Regions from separate parts of the Arthrobacter saudimassiliensis genome, predicted to be linked through region 2. Evidence: riboswitches for the same ligand, from Rfam matches in the RefSeq annotation. Region 2 holds a riboswitch; the other holds the start of a gene.
The links. A riboswitch is a leader RNA that binds a small molecule or an ion and turns the genes downstream of it on or off. The one in region 2 is predicted to bind cyclic di-AMP.
Positions count from the first base shown of each region.

Region 1: linked by a shared signal. The riboswitch ahead of AC5RV6_RS08610 (LysM peptidoglycan-binding domain-containing protein) and the one ahead of AC5RV6_RS16595 (M23 family metallopeptidase) in region 2 are both predicted to bind cyclic di-AMP.

Region 1 is NZ_JBNHFX010000002.1:296,440-303,596, reverse strand. Features, by position in the region: gene AC5RV6_RS08615 (TrkH family potassium uptake protein) at 1-1,294, opposite strand, end outside; cyclic di-AMP (ydaO/yuaA leader) riboswitch at 1,674-1,820, shown strand; gene AC5RV6_RS08610 (LysM peptidoglycan-binding domain-containing protein) at 1,824-2,714, shown strand; gene hrpB (ATP-dependent helicase HrpB) at 2,892-5,486, opposite strand; gene AC5RV6_RS08600 (NUDIX hydrolase) at 5,552-6,016, shown strand; gene AC5RV6_RS08595 (SDR family NAD(P)-dependent oxidoreductase) at 6,046-6,873, opposite strand; gene glsA (glutaminase A) at 6,947-7,157, opposite strand, start outside.
Region 2 is NZ_JBNHFX010000005.1:114,879-122,035, forward strand. Features, by position in the region: gene mobA (molybdenum cofactor guanylyltransferase) at 1-411, opposite strand, end outside; gene AC5RV6_RS16580 (HNH endonuclease) at 408-908, opposite strand; gene AC5RV6_RS16585 (NlpC/P60 family protein) at 1,126-1,917, opposite strand; gene AC5RV6_RS16590 (NlpC/P60 family protein) at 1,954-2,706, opposite strand; cyclic di-AMP (ydaO/yuaA leader) riboswitch at 2,710-2,866, opposite strand; gene AC5RV6_RS16595 (M23 family metallopeptidase) at 2,991-3,644, opposite strand; cyclic di-AMP (ydaO/yuaA leader) riboswitch at 3,754-3,964, opposite strand; gene AC5RV6_RS16600 (iron-dependent transcriptional repressor DtxR) at 4,046-4,741, opposite strand; gene serC (phosphoserine transaminase) at 5,027-6,154, shown strand; gene AC5RV6_RS16610 (MFS transporter) at 6,189-7,157, opposite strand, start outside.

The DNA of each region.
Region 1 (7,157 bases), on a different contig from region 2:
CCGCCAGCAGGAGCGGGCCGAGCCTGCCGATGAACATCAGGACGACCAGCACGGACTGCCCGACCGGCCCGATGGCGGCGGAGATGCCTGCGCTGAGGCCGACCGTTCCGAAGGCGGAGGTGGTTTCGAGCAGCAGGACGTCGAGCCCGAAGTCGGTCACAGCCATCAGGAAGGCGGTGGCGGCCAGGACCAGGGCGGCCGCCGCCAGCAGCAGGGTGATCGCCTCGCGCGGCACGTGGCTGCCGAGCCGCTTGCCGAGCATGGTCACGGACGCGCCGCCGCGCAGTTCGGCGGCCACCACGTAGACCAGCACCATAAAGGTGGTGACCTTGATGCCTCCGGCCGTGCCGGCCGGGCCGCCGCCGATGAACATGAGGATATCCATGCCGAGCCAGGACAGCGGGTCCATCTCCGCGATGTCGATGCTGGAGAACCCGGCCGTTCGGGCCTGCACTGACTGGAAGAAGGCGGCCAGCAGGCGGTCCGGCCAGCTCAGGGGTTCCAGGGTCCGCGGGTTGCCGCTTTCGACCAGCAGCACCAGCAGGGTGCCGGCAGCCAGCAGCAGGCCCGTTCCCAGCAGAACGAGGCGGGTGTTCAGCGACCAGGCCAGCGGCGTGAACAGATGGCGGCGCAGCTGCATCAGCACCGGGAAGCCCAGTCCGCCAAGGATGACCGCGGCGCTGATGGACAGGCAGACCACCGGATCCGCCGCGAAGCCCGCAAGGTTGTCGCTGAACAGGGAAAAGCCTGCATTGTTGAAGGCCGAGACAGCGTGGAAAACCCCGTACCACAACGCCTGCCCAAAGGGCATGCGGTAGGTAAGGGCGAACTGCAGCGTAAGGATCACCGCGACGGCGGCCTCGGTCAGCAGAGTGATGCGGACGACGCCGAGGATCACCGCGGGCGCGTTCACCGGCCGCCCTCCACCGGCTTCGGCCGCCGCGGTGAGCCTGGTGCGCAGGCTCAGCCGACGCGCGACCGCCAGGCCGATGACGGCGCCGGTGGTCATCACGCCCAGTCCGCCGATCTGGATCAGCACGAGGATCACGGACTCGCCGAAACTGCTCCAGTGCCCCGGGGTGTCGACGACGATCAGGCCGGTGACGCAGAGCGCGGAAACCGCGGTGAACAGCGCCTCGATGAACGACGCCCCGCCCGGCCCTTCGGCGGCGCCGGGAAGGAGCAGCAGCCCTGTTCCCGCAGCGGCCGCGGCTGCGAATCCTCCCAGCACGGTCCGGGCGGGAGGAGAACGGCGGCGGGGATGTCCGTGGAGCACGCCCGGGGGTCTGGCCACGTTTTGACGCTACCGCGGCCCGCCCTCTGCAGTCAGCGTGAGGCGTGCGCTTCCCCGCGGAGGAAGGCTCAATCCGTCCCGGGACGGTCCTGCGGCACGTCGAGCGGATCACTCCCGCAGGATGCGGTCAAGGGCAGGCCGTAATCTTTGCCGCCGGAGCGAATCCGGGCGTTTCGCCGGCCCGTGACCCGCACTCCCGCCCTGACCTGCGACGACGTTTTGGCTATCGGCTACGAGTCGTTGCGTCAAGTTCTGAGAGCTTAATAACAAACTCGATATCCAATGGTTATCAAACCGTGATAGATGTGTAGTGTTCTTCGAGTGCCGCTCCCCCAGCGCGGCACCCTCGGCCGGATACCGAACCTTGCCACCGGTTCCGAGGTCCAAAGATCAAAACCATGGCAGGGGCGGGGGAACCAGTTCCGGGTTCCACGAATCCTAGGGGTTAAGCCTGCCGGCCTTCCGGCAGCCGGGTGACTCCCATCCGCATCCGACAGCTCACCTCGCAGGTACAGGGAGAGGTAACAACATGTCCAACACCCGTGCACGCCACCGCGCAGAGACTTCCGCCTGGCTGACCATCTCCAAGGCCGCCCTCGGCCGCGGACGCACCATCGGAGGAACCGCTGCCGCAGTTGCCGCAGGGTCCGGCCTGATGCTCGGCATGGCCGCCCCGGCCCAGGCCGGCGTCATCGCCAACGATTCCTACACCCCGGCTCCGGCTGCGGCACCCGCCGCTCCCGTAGCCGCCGCACCTGCCCCGGCTGTGGAGACCGTCGCCGCGGACGCAGCGCCGGCCGGCACCCACACCGTGGTCGCCGGAGACACCCTCGGCCAGATCGCCGCCACCTACGGCGTGAGCCTGGACAGCATCTTCAGCCTGAACGGGCTGGGCATGGAGTCCATCATCTACCCGGGCGACGTCATCACCTACGCCGGCGAGGCCACCGCCGCACCGGCAGCGGTCGAGTACGCCGCCGCCTCCTACACCGAGACCTACGCCGCTCCTGCACCTGCAGCCGCTCCGGCTGACCTGGGCACCTTCAGCACCCAGTCCGTCGACGTGACCCCGGCCCCCGCGGCCACCGCGGCCTCGGCCACCAACCAGGTCATCCTCAACTCGGCCTACGCCCAGATGGGTGCCGTCCAGGACTGCACCGTCCTGGTCGAGGTGGCGCTGCGCGCCGCCGGGCACTCCGTGGGCGACCTGGCCCCGGCCCAGCTGGCTGCCTACGGCACCCCCGTCTCCGACCCGCAGCCGGGTGACCTGATCTACTACGCCGACGGCGGCATGGGCTTCGCCCACATCGCCATCTACATCGGCGACGGCCAGGCCATCCACAGCGGCTGGAACGGCAACCAGACCGTCATCAACTCCGCCAACGTCGGCTCCGGCGCGGCCTACTACCGCGTAGCGTAGCTGCTGCTCCGACGCCCGGCGCCGGAACAGCAGGAGCAGGAAACGGACATGCGGTCCCCCTCGGGGCCGGATGTCCGTTTTCGTTTAACCGCCGTGGCGGTGTGACCGGCGTTCCGGTTCAACCTCCGTGGGAGCCCGCCTTCACCCGGCCGGCTCCTCTGCCGTGATCGGCTCGTATCAGGCCCGCGGCTTGGTGCGGGCCGTAGCCGGCACCGACCACGGATCCTCCGGCCAGGGATGCCGGGGGTACCGTCCACGCATCTCCGCCCTGACCTGCCGGTACGGGCCGTTCCAGAAGGACTCCAGGTCATCGGTCACCGCCAGCGGCCGCCGTGCCGGTGAGAGCAGGTGGAACAGCACCGGGACCCGGCCACGCACCAGCCGCGGGGTCCGGGCCCAGCCGAAGCATTCCTGGAGCTTCACCGCGACGACCGGCCGTGCCTGCGGGTCCCCGGGCTCCGGGTAGGCGATCCGTACCCGGGAGCCGCTGGGAACCTGCAGCCGTTCCGGTGCGAGCTCGTCGAAGTCCGCCGCCTGGGGCCACGGCAGCAGGCGGCGCAGTGGTTCAGCCAGGTCCGTGGCCGCCGCCGTCCTGCCCTGCGCCAGGGCCTCCAGCTCCGGGAGCAGCCAGTCCTCCAGGTTCTCCAGCAGGGCGGCGTCGGAGACGTCGGGCCACGGCGCCCCGAGTTCGCGGTGGAGCAGGGCCATCCGGCGGCGCAGGCCCTCGGATGCCTCCGAGAAGCCGATGATGCCCAGGCCGGCCTCGCGCAGCGCCTGGGCGACGGCCGCCCGGCCCTCCTCCCGCGAGGCGCGCACCGGCGTATCGGAGAGGGTGATGGCGCCCAGCCTCCGTATCCTCCGGGCGGTGACCCGTCCGTCGGTAAAGCCCGCGTGAACGTGCTCGGTCACCAGGGTCCGGCCTGCTGCCTCGGCGTCGGCCGGTTCGAGCGGAGCCGCGGCCCGGATCAGCGCGCCGGTACCGGCCGCCGATCTGCCGGCCGCGCGGCTGACCTCGGCCACGGCCAGCCACGGATGTCCGGCGAGCCGGCTGCCGGCCGGCAGGCCCGCACGGGTGCCCGAGGCCAGCAGGTACTGTTCCGGCCCGTCGCCCGGCACCCGGCGGGCGACCCGGTCCGGGAAGGCGAGGGCCACCACCTGCCCCGCAGCGTTGCCCGCTGCCGCCCGCTGTCCCCGGATGGAGCCGACGAGGCCGGACAGTCGGCGCACGTCCCCGCGCCATTTCGCTGCTCCCGGCGCGCTGCCGCGGCGGAGGGCGGCCAGCAGTCCGGCCAGGTCCGCGCCTTCCGGGCGGAGGTCCGAGGACACCATCGCGACCACTTCGGCCGCAGCCGTGGGGCCCACCAGTGCGGCGCCGTCGAGCAGGGCGCGGGCGAGCCGCGGGTCGGCGGGCACCTCCGCCAGCCGGCGGCCCAGCGGGGTTGCCATGCCGGAGCCGTCGACGGCGCCCAGTTCCCGCAGCACGGCCACGGCGTCGGCCATCGCGGCGGCGGGCGGGGCGTCCGGCAGCGCCAGGCCGCGGCCCTCCGGCGTGCCCCAGCAGGCCAGCAGCAGGGCCGCGCCGGCCAGGTCGGCGGCGGCGATCTCCGGCGTCGGATGGGCCGGGGCTGCCGCGTAGGCCGCCTGGTCGTAGCAGCGGATCACGGTCCCCGGCCCCTGCCGGGCGGCACGGCCGGCCCGCTGGTCCGCGGAGGCCCGGGACGCGGATACCGTGACCAGCCCGCTCATCCCCCGCGCCGCGTCCCGGCGCACCTCCCGGGACAGTCCGGAGTCGATGACCAGCCGCACCCCCGGCACCGTCAGCGAGGACTCGGCCAGCGCCGTCGAGACGATGATGCGGGAGGGATCGCCCTCCCCGCGGCCGCCGACCGCGCGGTCCTGGAGGGCGGCGGCGACCTGGCCGTGCAGTTCCAGGACCTCGACGGCGCCGGCGGCCGCGCTGCGCAGCCGGGCGGCGGCGTCGGCCACCTCCCGCGCTCCCGGAAGGAACACCAGGGTGTCAGCGCCCGGCTCGGCGAGGTTCAGCTGTGCATGTCCCGCCGCGGCGGTGGCAGCCACGTGCGCCAGGAACTCCCGCCGCACGCCGCGTTCATCGAGCCGCGGGCCCCGGCCGGGCGCCCATCTGATGTCAAGCGGATGCAGCGCGGCCGGAGTGTCCACCACCGGCACCGCCCCGGGCTCCCCGTCGCCGAGCAGTGCGGCAAAGCGGGCCGCGTCGAGGGTGGCGGACATCGCGGCCAGGGTCAGGTCGGGGCGCAGCTGGCGGACTTCGCCGAGCAGGCCCAGCAGCAGGTCCGTGTCCAGGCCCCGCTCATGGACCTCGTCGAGTACGACGGCCGACGCGCCGGCCAGGCCGGGATCCGCCAGCAGCCGGCGCAGCAGCAGGCCCGGAGTCAGGAATTCGACCAGCGTCTCCGCGCCGGCACGGTGTTCCCCGCGCACGCTGTAGCCGACCCGGCCGCCCACCGCGCTTCCGTCGAGGGCGGCCAGCCGGCGGGCGGCGGAGCGCACGGCCACCCGCCGGGGCTGGGTGACCAGCACCCTGCCGCCGCTGCCCTGGCCGGCGGCGAGGTTCGCCGCCAGCGGCGGAACCAGGGTGGTCTTTCCCGTGCCGGGCGGTGCCTGCACCACGGCGGCCGAACCGGGCGTTCCCAGGGCCCGCGCCAGCTCCGGCAGGGACCGGGCGAAGACCAGTCCGCTGCCGATGCGGGAGAGGTCGAAGGGGCCAGGGACGGAGTCGGGCTGTGGGAACACCCTTCCATTCTGCCCGAGGCCGTACCATCAGCCTGGGCCGGACGGACCGGCGGGCAGGAGGCACCATGGCCGTGCAGAGCGCCGGAATCCTGTTGTACCGGCTGCGGGCCGACGGCCCGGAGTTCTGGCTGGGACACATGGGCGGCCCGTTCTGGGCCCGGAGGCAGGAGCATGCCTGGTCGATTCCCAAGGGCGAGATCCTTCCGGGCGAGGATCCCCTCACGGCGGCCCGGAGGGAGTTCGCCGAGGAGATGGGCCACGCCGCCCCGGAGGCGGACTACGCCGGACTTGGGGCGTTCCGGCAGTCCTCCGGCAAGGTCGTGACCGTGTTCACGGCCGAGGCGGACTTCTCCCCCGCGGCGATTTCCAGCAACACCTTCCAGCTGGAGTGGCCCCGCGGCTCCGGCCGGTTCCGCGAGTACCCGGAAATGGACGACGCCGGCTGGTTCGGGGCGGCGGATGCCCGCCGGCTGCTGGTCAAGGGCCAGCTGCCGGTCCTGGCTGCCCTGCTGCGCCGGCTGGACGGATAGCACCGCGGCCGGGGCCGACGGCGGCGCCCTCAGTGCTGCTGAAGCATTGCCGTCGTGCGGTTCCACAGGGCCAGGTCCAGGGTGCCGCTGCGCGCCTGCCGGTTCGGCCGGGCCGGCCGGCAGCGGGCGAAGTAGCGGCCGGTGGGGTAATCCTCGCCGGGGGTGCCGTCGGCCAGGAATACCAGCGTCCGGGCGCCCTTTTCCGGGGTGCCGAGCAGCCTGCGCAGCGGCGTATGGTAGGCCGCGTGCATGGCCGAGCCGGCCGCCCCGGAGAAGTTGCTCGCAATGACTCCCGGGTGGAAGGCGGTGGAGGTCAGCCCGTGGCTGCGGTACCGCCGGTCCAGCTCGAAGGTGAACATGATCTGTTCCAGCTTGCTGTTCCCGTACGCGCGGCGCGGCTCGTAGTTCCGCTCGGATTCGAGGTCGTCCAGGTCCACGTTGCCGAAAAGCCGGTTGGCCGTGCTCGAGGTGTTGATGACGGTGCCGCGGGATTCAATCAGCCGGTCGGTCAGCAGCCGGGTGAGCAGGAACGGTGCGAGATAGTTCACCTGGAACGTCATCTCATGCCCGTCGGCGCTCACCTGGCGCTCCCGTCCGAAGATCGCCCCGGCGTTGTTGGCGAGCACGTCGATGCTCGGATAGCCGGCCAGCAGGTCCATGGCCAGCGCACGCACCGAGGACAGGTCCGCGAAGTCGGCCAGATGCCAGGGCGCCTCCAGCTGCCCGGCCACCTGCCGTGTCTTCTCCGGGGAACGGCCCACCAGCACCACCCGGTGTCCGCGTCGGCGGAGCTCAGCGGCAGCGGCGGCGCCGATCCCGTCGCTGGCTCCGGTCAGGACGATCGTCTTTGCGGCCATTGACCCACCTCACTGCATTCGACGGCACTTGGCAAGATGCAGGTACGCCCGGCAGGCAGCCGGCAGGTCGGGCTCAGTCCCCGCGGGCCGCCCGCTGCGCCGCCGGCCTGGAGGCGAAGAGGTTCAGCCCAAGCCGGGCGGAGAGGAAACCCGCGGCAAGCTGGCCGCGGACGCTGGTGCCGGCGTCGTCCAGCGGGGCCGAATACGTGGCAAGTCCGCCCTTTCCCGGTGCCACGGTGACGACGCCGCCGGACACCCCGCTCTTGGCCGGCAGCCCGATCTCG
Region 2 (7,157 bases):
CTCCAGGAGGGCGTCGACGGCGGCGGCGATCCCGGGCATGTCGCAGGCCAGCACCAGCAGCCACGGCGCGCGGGCACCGGCGCGATCGAGTGCATCGAGCCCGGCGCCGATGGCTGCGGCGGGTCCGCTGTAGGGCGGGTCCTCCCGCACCGACAGGCACTGCCCGTGGGCAAGGCCGGCTGCCGGAAGGTATTCGGCCGGGCCCACCACCGCCACCTGCCCGGCCCCGGCCGCGGCCTCCACCGTCCGCGCCAGCAGCGTCCGGCCGCCGGCCCTCAGCAGCGCCTTGGGTTCTCCGCCGAGGCGCGAGGATCGGCCTCCGCTCAGAATGAGCGCATCATAGGCGGGCAAGACGGGCACGGCCGCCGGTGACTGCCGGGTTCCGTCCGCGGGCGGGGTGGTACCGGTCATGCGGCGGTGTCACTGCCCAGGAAGGCGTGCCACTGCGGCGCGGGACGTTCCAGTTCCCGGATCTGCCAGCGGGCACCGCGCGGCGGCTGCGGGCGAAACCGCAGCTCCCAGCCGAGCTGTTTGAGCGTCTTGTCCCCCTTGGCGTTGTTGCAGCGCAGGCAGCATGCCACGAGGTTCTCCCAACTGTCTCCGCCGCCCCTGGACTTGGGCACGACGTGGTCCACGGTCGCGGCCGCCTTGCCGCAGTAGGCGCACCGGTGGTCGTCGCGGCGCAGCACGCCGCGCCGGGTGGCGACCGTGCCCTCCCGGTACGGCACCCTCACATACCGGTTCAGGAGGATCACCGAGGGGCGGGCGAACACCTCGTTGGGGCCCACCACCGGTTCCCCGCTTTCGGCCACCACGCTGGCCTTGCCGGCCAGCACCAGCACCAGGGCGCGCCGGAAGGTGACCACGGCCAACGGCTCGTACCCTGCATTCAGAACGAGAGTGCGCATGCACAGTCCTCTTCGCCTGCATTCTTCGCGGCGGTTCTCCAGCAGCCGCCACGCGGAACGGTACAACGGATCGACAATGCAAGGGTAAGCCCCGCCTCCGGTCTTGACCATTTATCCGCCCGCGGCGGCCCGCCGCCGCGGGGCTGGTGAACGCGCAGACAACACAAAAGGGACCCGCGGGCGGGTCCCTTTGGTGTTTGGTTCTGTGTGGCGGGGTCTAGCCGCCGACGCGGATGTACACGCCGCCGGAGCCAAGCTCCGCATCGGCAATCACCGTGGTGTTGCCGTTGAAGCCGCCGTGCACGGCCTTGCCGCCGCCGATGTAGACCGCGATGTGGGCCAGGCCCATGCCGCCGTCGGCGTAGTAGATCAGGTCGCCGGGGACAGCCTCCGCCGCGCTCACGGTGCGGCCGAGGGAGAGGTAACCGGCCGGCCAGCCGTGATAGTTGATGCCCGCGGCAGCCAGTGCGTTGGTGGCCAGCGCGGTGCAGTCCTGCATGACGCCGAGCTGCGCGAGCGCGGCGCTGGCGATGACGGCGGCGGTGCCGCCGGCCGGGGCCGGTGCAGGTGCCGGTGCCGGAGCAGGCGCCGGGGCGACCTGCTGGGACTGCAGGGAGACGTTGGCCGCTGCCGGAGCGGAGGCGGCCGGGGCAGCCGCAGCCGGGGCCGCTGCCTGCTCCTCGACGGCGACGGGCGCGACCGCCGGAGCGGCTTCGACCACACCGGCTACCGCGGCACGCTCGAACGAGACGGGCACGTCATCGGCCACCAGCAGGGGTGCGTTGGCGATGTCCAGCTTGCTGGTGTGGACCTCGCGCTGCGCCTCGACCGGAGCCCCGGAGGCCGTGGCTGCTGCACCGGAGGCCAGGACCAGGCCGGAGGCCGCGGCGATGACTGCGGCCTGGCGGCCGACGGTGCCGGCGTTGGAGGACACTGCATCCGCCAGGGCGGAAAGGGTGTTGCGCTCGACTGCGGCCCGGTGGCGGGCGCGCTCAGGTGTCGTAGTCATGCTGATTCTTCCTCGGGTGGTTACGACAACTGGTGTCTAGCTGACGCGGACGAAGCTGGCGCCCGGCAGGTCGGAAAGGTTGTGCAGGGCGGTGTTGAAGCCGTTGAAGCCGCCGCTGATGACCTGGCCGTTGCCGACGTAGATGGCAACGTGACCGGGAGTGATGACGAGGTCGCCGGGCATCGGCGAACCGACGACGGTGCCGTAGGCGTAGAACTGGGCCGGTGCGAGGTCGCCCACGGACTTGCCGGCGGCGCGCAGGGCCTTCTCCACCATGGCGGTGCAGTCCTGGGCGACGCCGATCTGGGAGTACGCGGAACCGACCAGGATGTCGGCGACGGCGCTGGCGGCCGGAGCGCTCTGGACGGCGACGTCTGCGGCCGGGGCCGGGGCGGCCTGGACGGGAGCAGCCGGGGCCGGCGCTGCGGCCTGCTGGACGGCGGTGCGCTCGGCGGCGGCGGCCTGCTCGGCTGCGGCCAGTTCGGCTGCTGCTGCCTGCTCGGCGGCGGCGCGCTCGGCGGCGCCGGATTCGGAAACCACCTGCTCAAGGCCGGCCAGCTGGAACGGGGCGTCGGCCGGAACGGACAGGGCGCCGCCGCCGGTGACGATGTTCAGGGGCAGGGCCTCAAGCGCCTGGCGCTCGGTGCTCGGAGCGGCCTGCGCCGGGATGCCGGCGGCCAGCACGAGGCCGGACGCGGCGGCTACGACGGCGGCCTGGCGGCCTACGGATGCAAGCGGGCTCGTGGAAGTGCTGGCCGCGCGGCGGCGGCCATGGGTGCGTGATGACAAAGCTGTGCCTCTCCCTACGCCTGCGAGGTGAGCTGTCGGGTTCGGATGGGAGTCACCCGGCTGGGCGGCGCGAAGCCGCTCAACTTAACCCCAAGGGCACCAAACGGTGCCCGAAAATTGGTTCCCCCGCCCCTGCCATGCGATTGTGCGAACGGACCTCGAACAGTGGCAGAGCTAGGCGATCTGCTCGAGGGTGCCTGGCCGTTGGGGGCCGGGCACGGTGACGACCCTACAGGAAGCTTTCAGGAATGTCACGTTCCGGTCACAGAACGGTATGTCTGCGGTTACAACCAGCCCAGGGGGTCGACGACATCGCCGTTTACCATTACCTCAAAATGCAGGTGGCAGCCCGTGGAGGCACCGGTGGATCCGCTGGCCCCGAGGAGCGCTCCGCGGTCCATGGTGTCCCCTACGGCCACGTGGATCGCGGAAAGGTGGTTGTAGGTGGTCTCGACGCCGTTGCCGTGGTCGATGACGACGCGCTGGCCGCCGCCGTACGGGTGCCAGCCGGCGAAGGTGACGGTTCCGGCAGCCGCCGCGGTGACGTCCGTGCCGCAGGCCGCTGCAAAGTCCTGGCCCCGGTGGAGCTCTCCGCTCATGCCCGTAATCGGGGACACGCGGTAGCCGAACCCGGAAGTGGACACCATTTCCGAGGCGAGGGGCTTGGCCAGGGTGCCCTTGGCGGCGGCGGGCGTAACGGAGGAGGCCGCAGCCGCCACCGTGACCTCCTGCAGGCGGGCCTCGGGGTCGTACCGGCTGCTCAGCCCTGCACGCTCGAAGTTGACCTGCGCGGCGGGATCTGCCGTGACGGTCTCCTGGACCGCGGCGGCCTGGACCTGCGGTTCCGGCTCGGCCGCCGCTGTGGTAGGAATGGCGACGCTCAGGATGAGCCCGGAGGTTGCTGCCGTAATGGCAACCTTCTGGGCGGTGTCCCCCACGGAGTGATGCTTGGTTTCGGCCCGCCGGCGTCCGCTCTGGGAGCGCGGACGCGCAGGTGTTGCCGGGGCAGACGCGCGGCGCCTGCCCGAAGCAGCATGCTTCGACAAGTGGTTCCCTCTCTCAAGCCTGCGAAGTTAGCTGTCGGATTCGAGTGGAGAAGCACTCGGCCTCCGGCCGGCAGCACGGCTGTTGCCATGCTGCTTGCTGTGGAGGCTTCACCCCGAGGCAGCGGCTGCTGCCAAAGAATTGGGTCCTCCGCCCCCGCCTAGCGAACGGTATGGTGCTCCGGCCCAACGGCAGGGTTAGGCATTTGGGCCGGATAACGATGGTGGTTCAGCGTCGTCAAACACTATAGGGGAACAGCGCCGAAATTTACCATTCCGTTATCGGCGCTGCGGAATCAGCGCTGCGCGACGAAGACGTGGGAGGCCACTTCCGGCGGCAGCTCCAGCGCACCCTCGATGCCGGGGACGCGGACGGAGATGTACCCGCCGACGGTTTCGGCGGTCAGTTCGGCGCCGGGATGCAGGCCGGCCTCATCCAGCTGGCCCAGCAGCTCGGGATCGACCTGGATGGGCTCGGCAAGCCGCACGAGCTGGTACTTCTGGCCCTCCCCCGCGCCGGCCACGGCCGTGGCGAGCGAGACGGTATCGGCCGCCGCACCGGGCGCGGGCATGCCGCCAAGCTCCTCCAGTCCGGGGATGGGGTTGCCGTAGGGGGATGCCGTCGGGTGGCCCAGCAGGTCGTAAAGCCGGCGTTCGACGCGCTCGCTCATCACGTGCTCCCACCGGCAGGCTTCGTCGTGGACGTAGGCCCAGTCCAGCCCGATGACGTCCGAGAGCAGGCGTTCGGCCAGCCGGTGCTTGCGCATCACGCCAACGGCGCGGGCCCTGCCCAGTTCGGTGAGTTCCAGCTGCCGGGTGCCCGAGACCACCACCAGCCCGTCACGCTCCATCCGGGCAATGGTCTGCGACACGGTGGGCCCGGAGTGGCGCAGGCGTTCGGCGATCCGGGCGCGCAGGGCGACGATGTTCTCCTCTTCCAGCTCCAGGATGGTCCGCAGGTACATCTCTGTCGTGTCGATGAGATCCGTCATGGCCGGCCGCTCCTTGAAATCGTGCGGAAGAAGTGGGATGCGGGCAGCATCGGCCGCCACAGGTCCCTGGTATGCCCCAAGGTTAGCCCATCGCGACAAAGCCCGGGCAATCACCCGGCTGCCGGTTCGCCCCCGGCTTTTCCCGCGCCTGCCCGGGAAAAGCCGCGGGCGGAGGCGGTCCTTCCCGACGCCGCTGCGACCCGATTCACAAATGGGCCGGGCCCGCCGCGTGGGGCAGAATGAAAGGGCGAAATGCACTGACGAATCCGCTGGAGCGTAGAGACCATGGGCGAAAACCCCGCACTGACCATTCCCGCCGAACTCCTGCCCCGGGACGGGCGGTTCGGCGCCGGCCCCTCCAAGGTCCGGCCCGAGCAGGTACAGGCCCTGTCGGACGCCGGCGCACGGCTGCTGGGCACCTCACACCGGCAGGCGCCGGTGCGCGGCCTGGTAGGCAGCATCCGTGAAGGCCTGTCCGCCTTCTTCCGCGCCCCCGAGGGCTATGAAGTGGTCCTCGGCGTCGGCGGTTCCACCGCCTTCTGGGACGTTGCCTCCTTCGGCCTGGTGCAGGAGAAGGCGCAGCACCTGTCCTTCGGCGAGTTCGGCTCGAAGTTCGCCGCCGCCACCAACAAGGCGCCGTTCCTCGCTGCGTCCTCGATCCTGAAGGCAGAGCCGGGCACCCGGCCCGAGCCGCAGGCCGAGGCCGGGGTGGACGTCTACGCCTGGCCGCAGAACGAGACCTCCACCGGCGTGTCCGCTCCGGTGAAGCGGGTCGGCGGAGCGGACGACGGCGCACTCGTCCTCATCGACGCCACGTCCGCGGCGGGCGGCCTGGACGTGGACGTGTCCGAGTCCGATGTCTACTACTTTGCGCCGCAGAAGAACTTTGCCTCCGACGGCGGACTGTGGCTGGGGCTGTTCTCTCCGGCGGCGCTGGAACGCGCGGCGCGGATCAATGCCTCCGACCGCTGGATCCCGGATTTCCTGAACCTGCAGACGGCGATCGACAACTCGCGCCTGAACCAGACCTACAACACCCCCTCGCTGTCCACGCTGGTGACCCTGGACGCCCAGGTGCAGTGGCTCAACAACAGCGGCGGCCTGGACTTCGCGGCCGCGCGGACCGCCGATTCGGCCGGACGGATCTACCGCTGGGCGGAGGCCTCCGGCGTCGCCACCCCGTTCGTGAGCCGACCCGAGGACCGCTCGAACGTCATTGCGACGATCGACTTTGATGAGTCGATCGATGCTGCGGCCGTCGCGAAGACCCTGCGGGCCAACGGGATCGTCGATGTGGAGCCGTACCGCAAGCTGGGCCGCAACCAGCTGCGCATCGCCACCTTCGTCGCCATCGACCCGGAGGATGTGAGTGCGCTGCTGCGCAGCATCGACTTCGTGATCGAAAACCTGTAGGGCCGCAGCCGGCCCGACCGGGGCCCGGATGCCGTCAGGCGTCCGGGCCCTGCTGCTTTTCCGGGGCCCGGACCAGGCGCAGCCGGCGCCGGGACGAGCGGTCGTAGGCCAGCCGGAGCCGTTCGGCCCGCCAGGCCCAGGCCGCGCCGATCAGCGCGGCCGCCAGCCCGGACAGGGCGGCCACCCCGAGGCCCCAGCGGGGTCCGAAGCTGTCCGAGACCAGCCCCACGATCGGTGCACCGATCGGCGTGCCGCCCATGAAGATGGCGAAGTACAGGGCCATGACCCGCCCGCGCATGACCGGCGTGGTGGTGGTCTGGACGTAGGCGTTGGCGCTGGTCATGAGCGTCAGCGCGAACAGCCCCACCGGCACCAGGGCCAGCGCGAACAGCTCCAGGCTGGGGGCCAGGCCGGCCAGCGCGCATGCTGCGCCGAACAGGCCCGCTGCTCCGAAGACGAAGCGCAGCCGCGGCCGGTCCCGCCGGGCGGAGAGCAGCGCTCCGGTGACGGAGCCGATGGCCATGATGGAGTTCAGCAGCCCGAAGATCCCGGCGTCCTGCCCGAACTCCGTTCGGGCCATGGACGCTATATATACGGCGAAGTTCAGCCCGAAGGTTCCCACGATGAAGATCGCCAGCATCACCATGATCAGGTCCGGACGGTAGCGGACGTAGCGCAGGCCGGCCCGGATCCTGCCCTTGCCGGGCGGGGCCTTGGGCAGCACGCGCAGCTCCGAGGAGCGCATGTTCACCAGTGCGAGGACCATCGCGCCGAAGGTCAGGGCGTTGATCATGAACACCCAGCCCGGGCCGACCGCCACGGTGAGCAGCCCGGCGACCGCCGGTCCGATCATGCGGGCGCCGTTGAAGGAGGCGCTGTTCAGGGCGACGGCGTTCGGCAGGTCCCGTTCGGAGACCACTTCGGAGACGAAGCTTTGCCGGGCCGGGGCGTCCACCGCCGAAACGACGCCCAGGGCCAGGGCGAACGCGTAGACGTGCCAGAG